One region of the Comamonas sp. MYb69 genome, then DNA from elsewhere that is predicted to be linked to it. Evidence: riboswitches for the same ligand, from Rfam matches in the RefSeq annotation. Region 1 holds a riboswitch; the other holds the start of a gene.
The links. Region 1 has a riboswitch for manganese ahead of WH303_RS04135 (TMEM165/GDT1 family protein). Riboswitches for the same ligand answer to the same signal wherever they lie in the genome.

Region 1 (5,535 bases):
TGTTGCCCATTTGAGGGACTCCTGATAACTCTTAAATAATGCGATCGCGCCCTGTAGAACACCGGTCATCTATCGCAGTAGCCCAATGGAGGAATGCTCCATCCTTTATTTTCTGGCATAAAAACCGAGAATGGCATAGTTGTGCCCCTCAGTTGTGGCGCAGAAGCTGCAACCAGATGCAAAAAAGGCCTCAAAGAGGCCTTTTTTCCGGGAAAACCCGTCATCTCACTGTCAAAACCTCTCAGAGGTTTTGGATGCGATGTGCTTAGTAGCTGCCGCCACCGTAGCCACCACGGCCACCGCCGCCGAAGCCACCGCGATCACCACCGCCGCCGAAGCCGCCGCGATCACCACCGCCGAAACCACGGCCACCACCACCGCCGCCGAAGCCGCCGCTGCGTGGAGGACGTGCTTCCATTGGACGTGCTTCGTTCACGACCAGGTTACGACCGCCAAAGCCTTGGCCGTTCACGCCTTCGATAGCAGCTTGTGCTTCAGCGTCCGAACCCATTTCCACAAAGCCGAAGCCCTTGGAACGGCCGGTGTCACGTTCCATCATGACCTTGGCGCTGGAGACGGTACCGAATTGGCTGAAAGTGCTTTCCAGATCGCTGTCACGGAAAGAGTAAGGCAGGTTGCCCACGTAAAGTTTGTTGCCCATTTGAGGACTCCGAAAAAAGTAAAAAAAGCGATGGAGCCTGATGCAATCAACAAACCTGTGACAACTTCCAAGACGGATCACCGCGCGCTCTAGTGTACCCGGGGGCACATTGAGCTTCACCATTATGGGTGAATCGCCTTACGCTGTGTTGACAGTTCCCGCAACCAGCCCTTGGTATTTTCCCTGGCGGGCGTAGGTGTTGCGGCGCAACATCGCTTTTGGGCGTATGATGCGCCAGTCTTTGGGGAGTAGCCTGCTGGGCGCGCGATGCGCCGCAGAGTGTGCGTCAACAAACTTGGGCCTTCGCGGCCTATGGCGTACACGGCATCTGGTGATGAGGATGCTGGGCGAGACCATTGACCACGTTGCGATCCAATGCCGGAGTCGCGATGCGGTCAATGCTGTCTTGCTATATCCGGCTGCAATAACGATCCCCACTCCATGGAAGCCTTTCTCCTCTCGACCGCTGTCGTTGCCCTTGCCGAAATGGGCGACAAGACACAGCTGCTGTCCCTTGTCCTCGCTGCCAAATACCGCAAACCCTGGCTCATTGTGCTGGGCATCTTTGTCTCGACGCTGGTCAACCATGCGCTGGCCGGTGCCGTTGGCGCCTGGATCACCACGATGCTGGGCCCCGATGTGCTGCGCTGGATTCTGGGCGTGTCCTTTATCCTGATGGCCGGCTGGATGCTGATCCCCGACAAGATCGACGAGGACGAAGCGGGCAAGAGCAGCGGCCGCTGGGGCGTGTTCGGCACCACGGTGCTGCTGTTCTTCCTGGCCGAGATGGGCGACAAGACCCAGCTGGCCACCGTGGGCCTGGCCGCCAAGTACCCCGCTTCTTATTACTGGGTGGTTGCTGGCACCACGATCGGCATGATGCTGGCCAATGCGCCGGTGGTCTGGTTTGGCGACAAGATCACCAAGAAACTGCCGATCCGCTGGATCCACCGCGTCTGCGCGGTGATCTTCCTGGTGCTGGGGGTGGCCGCGCTGTTCACGACGATGGACTGATAGCGCTGGCGGCGCTTGCAACACTGCAACGCCCTAACTAAATAAATAAAAGGGCTGGGGATCTTGCGATCTCGAGCCCTTTTTTGATGGGGCTACGCCCCAAGCTTCAGCCTCAGTCCAAGGTCATCAAGCTGGCATTGCCGCCGGCCGCTGCGGTGTTGATGCTGATGGCATGCTCGGCCAGCAGGCGGAACAGCGGCACGCTGCCATCGGCGGCCTGGGCGGTGATCGGCACGATGGCGCCGGCGCGGCCGGCCAGGCGGCTGGCCGTGGGCAGCCAGCCGCTGGCCGCATCGACGATCAGCGCATCAAAGGCTTCGGACTGCACAAAGGCCTGCTCGCTGTGCGCAGACAATTGCACCGAGGCACGCACCGAGGTAGGCAGCTGGGCCAGCAGGCTGGCGTGGCTGCTGCCCGCGGGCCACACGGCGGAGGAGCCAGCAGCGAGCACGGCAGCGAGCTGGGCCAGCAGCAGGCTGCTAGTGCTGGCTACGCAGCCCACGCGCGCACGGCCGCTCAGCACATACAGATTGCGCTCCCCGGTGGGGCCGGGCAGCTCGGCCGCAAAACCGTTGCCGGTATGGGCGGCATAGCGCTGGCACAGCGCTGCCAGATCGCCCTGGCCTTGCTGGCTGGCCCAGCTTTGCAGCGCCTCCAGCGCAGCGGCGGGGGCGGCATCGGCCTGTTCCAGGCCGTGGGCATTGCCGCGCTGGCCGGCGCGGGCGGCCGGGGCCTCGCTACCGGCCATGCGCGGCAGGTGGGCCAGCGCATCCACGGTGGCCGTGGCCGGCATGCGGCTGAGCAGGCGCAGCATGTACAGCGGGCCGCCGGCCTTGGGGCCCGTGCCCGACAGGCCTTCGCCACCAAAGGGCTGCACGCCGACGACGGCGCCGACGATGTTGCGGTTCACATAGATATTGCCGGCATGCGCGGCATTGACCACCTGGTTGATGGTCTCGTCAATGCGGGTGTGCAGGCCCAGGGTGAGCGCGTAGCCGGTGGCATTGATGTCGGCCAGCAGCTGGGGCAGGTTCTCGCGGCGGTAGCGCAGCACATGCAGCACCGGGCCAAAGACCTCGCGCTTGAGCTCGGAGAGCTGGCCGATGGCGATCACCGTGGGCGGCACAAAGGTGCCTTGCGCGCTGGCGCCGCTGTTTTGCCAGACCTGGTGGCCAGCGGCCTGCATGCGGGCAATGTGCTGGTCGATGACGCCCTTGGCCTCGGCGTCGATCACGGGGCCGACATCGGTCTTGAGCTGGCAGGGGTTGCCCAGCTGGAGCTCCTGCATCGCGCCGCGCAGCATGTGCAGCAGGCGGTCGGCCGCTTCTTCCTGCACGCAGAGCACACGCAGCGCCGAGCAGCGCTGGCCGGCCGAGTCAAAGGCCGAGGACAGCACATCGACCACGACCTGCTCGGCCAGCGCGGACGAATCCACGATCATCGCGTTCTGGCCGCCGGTCTCGGCCACCAGGGTGACGGGCTGGCCTTGGGCATCGAGGCGCTGGGCCAGCGTCTTTTGCAGAATGCGAGCCACCTCGGTCGAGCCGGTGAACATGACGGCCTGCACGCGGTGGTCGCCCACCAGGCGGGCACCCACGGTCTCGCCGGTGCCCGGCAGCAGCTGCAACACATCGCGCGGCACGCCGGCCTGCCACAGCGCCTGCACGGCGGCAGCGGCGATCAGCGGGGTCTGCTCGGCTGGCTTGGCCAGCACGGTGTTGCCGGCGGCCAGCGCGGCGGCAATCTGGCCGCTGAAGATGGCCAGCGGGAAGTTCCAGGGGCTGATGCAGACCACCGGGCCCAGCGCCTGGTAATCCGCCTGGCCCCAGCTGCGCACCTGGGCGGCGTAAAAGCGCAGAAAGTCCACGGCCTCGCGCACCTCGGCAATCGCGTTGGCGCAGGTCTTGCCGGCCTCGCGCACCAGCACACCCATCAGGGTGGGCATATGGGCTTCAAGCAGGTCACCGGCCTGGGCGAGGCAATCGGCGCGCTGGGCGGGCGGGGTGGCCTGCCAGCGGGCGGCGGCGGCCTGGGCGGCGGCCAGTGCAAACTCCACCTGCTCGGTCGATGCCTGCGTGACCGTGCCGACCTGGTCGCTGTGGTCGGCCGGGTTCAGCACCGGTTCGCTGGCCTGGGTGGAGGCGGGCGCGCCATCGGCCAGCATCGGCTGGGCATGCCAGGCCATCTGGGCGCTGGCTTGCAGGTCTTGCTGCAGCGCACGCAGGCGGTTGTCGTTGGACAGGTCGAGCCCTGCCGAATTGCTGCGGCTTGCGCCATACAGCGCGCGCGGCTGGGCAATGTGCGGGTTGGGCAGGCCCAGCTGGCCTTCGCTCTGCGCCCATTGCTGGGCGGTGGTCACGGGGTTTTCCACCAGCTTGGCCAGGGGGATGTCCTGGTCGGCAATGCGGTTCACAAAGCTGGTGTTGGCACCGTTCTCCAGCAGGCGGCGCACCAGGTAGGCCAGCAGGGTTTCATGCGTGCCCACCGGGGCATAGATGCGGCAGGGGCGGCCCAGGTTTTCGCTGGCGTTGCGGCCCACGACCTGCTCGTACAGCGGCTCGCCCATGCCGTGCAGGCACTGGAACTCATACTGGCCGGGCTGGTAGCGGGCCGGGTCGGCCAGGTGGTAGATGGTGGCCAAGGTGTGGGCGTTGTGCGTGGCGAACTGGGGGTAGACCGCATCGGGCGCGGCCAGCAGTTGGCGTGCGCAGGCCAGGTAGGACACATCGGTATAGGCCTTGCGGGTGTAGACCGGGTAGCCTTCCAGGCCGTCGATCTGGGCGCGCTTGATCTCGCTGTCCCAGTAGGCGCCCTTGACCAGGCGCACCATCAGCCGGTGCTGGCTGCGGCGGGCCAGGTCGATGATGAAGGCCAGCACATAGGGGCAGCGCTTTTGGTAGGCCTGCACGACAAAACCGATACCGGCAAAACCGGCCAGCTCGGGCGCAAAGCAGAGCTTTTCCAGCAGGTCCAGCGACAGCTCCAGGCGGTCGGCTTCTTCGGCATCGATATTGAGACCGATGTTGTAGCCCTTGGCCAGCACGGCCAGCTGCAGCACCACGGGGTAGAGCTCGGCCATCACGCGGTCGTACTGGGCGCGGCTGTAGCGCGGGTGCAGGGCCGACAGCTTGATCGAGATGCCGGGGCCTTCGTACACGCCCCGGCCATGGCTGGCCTTGCCGATCGCATGGATGGCGTTTTCATAGTCGCACAGGTAGCGCTTGGCGTCGTCGCTGGTCATCGCCGCTTCGCCCAGCATGTCGTAGGAGTAGCGGAAGCCCTTGGCCTCCAGGCGCTCGGCGTTCTTCAGCGCCTCGCCAATCGTCTCGCCGGTGACGAACTGCTCGCCCATCATGCGCATGGCCATGTCCACGCCCTTGCGGATCAGCGGCTCGCCGCCCCGGCCAATGAGGCGGGTGAGCGACTGGCCCAGCGAGCCTTCGCTGTGCGTGGCCACCAGCTTGCCGGTCAGCACCAGGCCCCAGGCAGCGGCATTGACGAACATCGACGGGCTCTTGCCCACGTGGGCCTTCCACTGGCCGTGGGCGATCTTGTCGCGGATCAGCACATCGCGGGTGGCCGTGTCGGGGATGCGCAGCAGCGCCTCGGCCAGGCACATCAGCGCAATGCCTTCTTGCGACGACAGCGCAAACTCCTGCAGCAGGCCTTGCACCAGGCCAGCGCGGCCGCTGTCGGCCTTGCGCTCGCGCAGGGTGCGGGCCAGTTGCAGCGCCAGCGCATCACCCGCCTGGGCAATGGCGGCGGGCGGCGTGGCCTGGGGCAGCAGTGCTTGCAGCGCTTCGGTCTCGGGCTTGCGGTAGGCGGCGGTAATGGCCGCGCGCAGCGCCGAGGCGGGCTGC
Region 2 (5,535 bases), on a different contig from region 1:
CCGCAAAACACCAAGGCCACCGCGCGCCTGGTGGTGCGCAAGGTGGTGGACGAGCTGATGAAAAAGCTCGAAGAGCCGATGCGCAGCGCCGTGGCCGGCGCGCTGGACCGCAGCCAGCGCAACCGCCGCCCGCGCCATGCTGAGATCGACTGGAACCGCACGATACGCGCCAACCTGCGCCACTGGCAGCCGGAGTACCAAACCATCGTCCCCGAGACCTTGATCGGCTACGGCCGTAAGGCGCGCCGCCCGCAGCGCGAGGTGATTCTGTGTATCGACCAAAGCGGTTCGATGGCCAACTCGGTGGTCTACTCCAGCATCTTTGGCGCGGTGATGGCCAGCCTGCCTGCCGTCGCCACCAAGCTGGTGGTGTTTGACACGGCGGTGGTGGACCTGACCGACAAGCTTGACGACCCGGTCGATGTGCTGTTTGGCGTGCAGTTGGGCGGCGGCACCGACATCAATGGCGCTGTGGGTTACTGCCAAAGCCTGATCAGCGAGCCGCGCAACACCATCCTGGTGCTGATCTCGGATCTGTACGAGGGGGGAGTGGAATCCGGCCTGCTGCGCCGTGCCAACGAGCTGGTGGAATCGGGCGTGCAGTTCATCACCTTGCTGGCGCTGAGCGACGAAGGCGCGCCCGCCTATGATGCCGCACTGGCCGCCAAGCTAGCGGCCTTGGGCGTGCCTTCCTTTGCCTGCACGCCGGATGCCTTCCCGCAGCTGATGGCAGCCGCCATTCGCCGCGATGATGTGGCGGCCTGGGCGGCAACCCAAGGCTTCAAGACCAGTCAATGACGCTGCCTGGCACTCACCCAGCCAGAAAAAAGCCCTGCGGAGCAGGGCGGTTGGAGTAAACAGAGGCTGGGAGACGGAGCCGTTTAGCGGCCCAGCGAATCGGGCAGCGGAAAACCGGTAATGCGCTTGGCGCGCGGCGGCGCATAGGTGCGCACCTTGGAGGTCTTGAGGCCCAGGCGCACCAGCGATTCGGCAATGGTCACCGCGGCAGCCACGCCATCGACCACGGGCACGCCGGTGCGGCTGCGCACCTTGTCTTCGAGCTCGGCCATGCCGCCGCAGCCCAGGCAGATCACTTCGGCATGGTCTTCTTCCACGGCCTTGGCGGCCTGCTGCACGATGGCATCGACCGCGCGCTCGGGCTGGCTCTCGAGCTCCAGCACGGCCATGCCGCTGGCGCGCACCGAGGCGCAGCGCGCATCCAGCCCGGCCAGCTTGAGCCGGTCTTCGATCAAGGGCACAGCGCGGTCCAAGGTGGTGACGACGGCGTATTTGTGGCCCAGGAACATGGCCGTCGATGCCGCAGCCTCGGTGATGTCGACGACGGGCACTTCCAGCAGCTCTTGCAGGCCTTCGCGGCCATGCTCGCCGTAGCCGGCCTGGATGACGGCATCAAAGGGCTGGTCATAGCGCATGACGGCATCCATCACGCCGACAGCGCAGAGGTAGCTCTCAAAATTGCCTTCTACCGATTCGGCGCCAAAGCGCGGGGTGAGGGCGACGATCTCGGTGCCCGGTGCGGCTGCCCGGCGCGCCTGGGCGCCGATGGCCTCGGTCATGCTCTCGGTGGTGTTGACGTTCACGATCAGGATGCGCATGCAAAAAACTCCGTCTCAATGTTGGGCATGGTTCACGGCAATGGCCTCGCCGTCCTGGTCTTCATAGTGCTGGCCCTTGGGCGTCAGCAGCCAGTAGAACAGGCCGCCGAGCCCGGCCGCAATGAACCAGGAAAAGTGCGATACCGATTCGAGCGCCGGCAAAAAGGCGAAAAGCAGCGCAATCAGGGCCGAGGGCACCAGGGCCTGGATGGCGCGGCGGTTGACGCCGTTTTCGTAATGGTAAGGGCCGTTGCGGTCATCGCTGTAGAGCGCTGGCACATGCACGCGCTGCTTGCGGATCAGCCAGTAGTCGGCCATCACGATGCCAAACAGTGGGCCCAGGAACGAGCCCAGACCGCCCAGGAAATACAGGATCACCAGCGGCGAATCGTAGAGGTTCCAGGGCAGGATCACAAAGCCGAGGATGGCGCTGACGAGGGCCGCGCGGCGGAAGTTGAGCTGGCGCGGCAGCAGGTTGGCCAGGGCCAGCGCGGGGGCGACAAAGTTGGCCATCAGGTTGACGGCGATGGTCAGGATCAGCAGCGACAGGCTGGCGAGCACCAGCAAGGGCTTGTTGGGGATCTTCTCGACGATGTCGGTCGGGCTCAGGATCAGCGTGCCATCGATCGCCAGCTGGCCGCCGGTCAGCACGACGACGATCAGGCCGAAGATCAGCATGTTGATGGGGATACCCCAGAAGTTGCCCTTGACCACGGCGCTGCGCGAGGTGGCACCCCGGGTGAAGTCACAGAAATTGAGCACAAAGGTGCCATAGATAGCGACCCACAGCGAGGCTGCACCCATGATCTGCACCCACATCGCCGCACCTGTGCTGGGCTTGGGCGCCGTCCACTGGATCTTGCCGCCCGAGCTGTACAGCACCCAGCCGGCCAGCGCGATAAAGGTCACCAGAATCACCGGGCCGGCAAAGGCCTCGTACTTGCGGATGCTCTCCATGCCCCAGCAGGCAATCATCGTCTGCACCACCCACAGCAGGCTGAAGCTGATCCAGCCGAGCACCGGCAGGCCCAGCACCTGGTGCGCCAGCAGCGCCTGCAGGCTGGGGAAGAGGGTGATCAACAGCACATCGAGCACCTTGGAGGCCAGGTAGGTCTGGATGCCGAACCAGGCAATCGCGACACCGCCCCGGATCAAGGCCGGGATCTGCGCGCCCCGGGTGCCAAAGCTGATGCGGCTCATCACCGGAAAAGGCACGCCCGTCTTGGGGCCCATGAAGCCCGACAAGGTCAGCAGCACAAACAGCAAGGCGGCGCCCATCATCAGCGCCGTCAGAATCTGCCAGCCGCCCAGGCCCAGCGCAAACAGGCCGATGGCAAAGGCGTAGTTGCCCAGGCTGTGCACATCATTGGCCCAGAGCGTGAACAGGCTGTAGGCACCCCAGGAGCGGCTGTCTTTCTTGGTGGGCGCGAGGTCTTTGTTGTAGAGCGAGGGGCATACGCCGGCGGGCAAGGCACCGGCCGCTGCCGGGCGCTGCTGTGCGGGATTGAAGGCAAAGCCTGCGTTCTGGTCTGCTGCAAGATCGGTCATTGACATCCTTGGATCGGGCGCATCCAGCTGCGCCTTATTTGCGGCCTGGCGGCCGGGTTTGTCTCGTCATGTGCGCGGGTCCATGCATGGCATGTGCAGCACAAAACAGGCCTCAATGGCTATGCGTTGTGTGCACATATGCATACATTAAGTGTATACAAAACACCTGAAAATGAACTAGGGGCAACCCTGGGTGAAGTGCCACACTGTTACTTGGGAGACGCCTTGGCTGCCTCTGTCAGAGGGTGCCAAGGGAGAGCTGCAATACATGAGCTTGCTCATGTTTCGGCTTGTAGCGGCTGGCGTTTTGCTGGGTCCAGGCCGCAACAGCAAGACAGAAATGCGATCCATTCCTAAAGAACTTGGCGCGTTTGGGGCCATGTGCTCCGAAGCGCTGCGCAGCGTTTAGACTGCGGGCTCCCTTGGGGAGTAGCCTGCTTCCGCGCTGGAAGCGTCTGCGTCAACATACTCGGCATTTCGCATGCTGTGGCGCAGACATCCGTTCTTCGGTTGGCGAGACCATCGGCATGCCAGCACGACCTCGGTCGGGCAGTGGTGGCATGCCGTTGTGCTCATGCCCGACTGTCCTAGAAGAACCTCCGATGAACGCTGCTTCCATTTCCCTGTTGGCGCTTGCCATGTCTACCGATGCCTTTGCCGCCGCGATTGGCAAAGGCTCTGCCCTTGTCAAACCCCGTTGGTCCGAGGCACTGCGCACCGGCCTGATCTTTGGTGTTATCGAGGCCATCACGCCGCTGGTGGGCTGGGCGCTGGGCTATGCCGCGGCCGATTATGTGAAGGCCTGGGACCACTGGATTGCTTTTGTGCTGCTCTTGGTGCTGGGCGGCCGCATGGTGCTGGGTGCCTTTCAAAGCGCCGATGAGCCCGAGATGAGCCGGCCCGCGCGCCATGGCTTCTGGCTGCTGGTGGCCACCGGCTTTGCCACCAGCATCGACGCGATGGCGGTAGGCGTGGGCCTGGCATTTCTGGATGTGAACATCACCGTCGTTGCGCTCAGCATCGGCTTTGCCACCTTTGCGATGGTGACCCTGGGCGTGATGGTCGGCCGCGTGCTGGGCAATATCACCGGCCGCTGGGCAGAGGCGGTGGGTGGTGTGGTGCTAATTGCGATTGGCTCGCTGATCCTGTACGAGCACATGGTGGCGGTGTAAAAGCCAAAGCCCTCTGCTGGCATGGCGGAGGGCTTGGCTGCGTTTTGCGCTGTAGGAGCGTTGCTACAGGCAAAACAAAGCCCCGCAGAGCGGGGCTTAAGTGAGAGAGATCAGTGGGCTTGCAATCGCTGCGGGTGCCGGGTTTTTAGGTCTGGCTCAACCGCTTGCAGGCTGCGCTGGTATCAGAAGCGGGCAGGAGCACGCTTACGGTCACGTTCGTCTTCAGGCCAAATAGCAAACACTTCAGTCATTTCAGTCCTTTCACCTTTCTGGTGTAGATGGGTGTACAACGGGCCGCAGGCTGAAGTTGTTGACAAGGTCTGCATAAAGTTTTGTGAACAAGCTCCAACAAAACGTAGAAATCACCGTTTTACGGGGCCTGACACGGCATTGCTTTGTGAAATCGCTATGATTTGCCACCGAATTTAGACAGGGAGTGCGTAATGGCAGGTGCTGGTTTGTTGATGTTGCTCGATGATATTGCGACCTTGCTTGACGATGTGGCGCTGATGACCAAGACGGCTGCGGGCAAGAGCACGGCCATCCTGGACGATGTGGCCACGCAGACCAAGGTGGCGGTGCAAAAGACGGCGGGGGTGCTGGGCGATGACCTGGCGCTGAACGCCGAGCAGGTGACTGGGGTCAAGGCCAACCGGGAGTTGCCGGTGGTCTGGGCGGTGGCCAAGGGATCGCTCAAAAACAAAGTCATCTTGGTGCCGGCAGCGCTTTTGATCAGTGCTTTTGCGCCTTGGTTGATCACGCCGCTGTTGATGCTTGGCGGCGCTTTTCTGTGTTTTGAAGGGGTGGAGAAGGTGCTGAGCCTGTTCCACAAGCCCGGCAAACAGGCGCCCCATGATGCCGTCAAGGAGTCCGAGCAGGCTGCGCAGATGGGCGTGGCGCCATCATCCGTGAAGGCTGCCAGCGAGAAAAACATGGACCCTGTGGCCTATGAAAAAGCCAAGGTGGCGGGTGCGGTGCGTACCGATTTCATTCTGTCTGCAGAAATCATCGCCATCGCGCTGGGCACTGTGGCCAGCAAGCCGCTGTGGGAGCAGTTTGCAGTGCTGGTGGCCGTGGCGCTGGCGATCACCGTGTTTGTCTATGGCCTGGTCGCCGGTATTGTGCGCATGGACGATGTGGGCATGTGGCTGATGCGCAAGACCAGTGCCGCTGCCAAGGCTTTTGGCCGGGGCCTGATT

Region 2: another riboswitch for manganese. It lies ahead of mntP (manganese efflux pump MntP); the one in region 1 lies ahead of WH303_RS04135 (TMEM165/GDT1 family protein).

What each region holds. Positions count from the first base shown of each region.
Region 1 is NZ_JBBGZG010000002.1:458,283-463,817, forward strand. Features, by position in the region: partial or broken gene WH303_RS04125 (RNA recognition motif domain-containing protein) at 1-10, opposite strand, end outside; gene WH303_RS04130 (RNA recognition motif domain-containing protein) at 266-661, opposite strand; yybP-ykoY riboswitch at 893-1,006, shown strand; gene WH303_RS04135 (TMEM165/GDT1 family protein) at 1,103-1,675, shown strand; gene putA (trifunctional transcriptional regulator/proline dehydrogenase/L-glutamate gamma-semialdehyde dehydrogenase) at 1,788-5,535, opposite strand, start outside.
Region 2 is NZ_JBBGZG010000004.1:159,387-164,921, forward strand. Features, by position in the region: gene WH303_RS07055 (VWA domain-containing protein) at 1-798, shown strand, start outside; gene WH303_RS07060 (aspartate/glutamate racemase family protein) at 882-1,616, opposite strand; gene WH303_RS07065 (NCS1 family nucleobase:cation symporter-1) at 1,632-3,164, opposite strand; yybP-ykoY riboswitch at 3,582-3,747, shown strand; gene mntP (manganese efflux pump MntP) at 3,767-4,336, shown strand; gene WH303_RS07075 (DUF808 domain-containing protein) at 4,780-5,535, shown strand, end outside.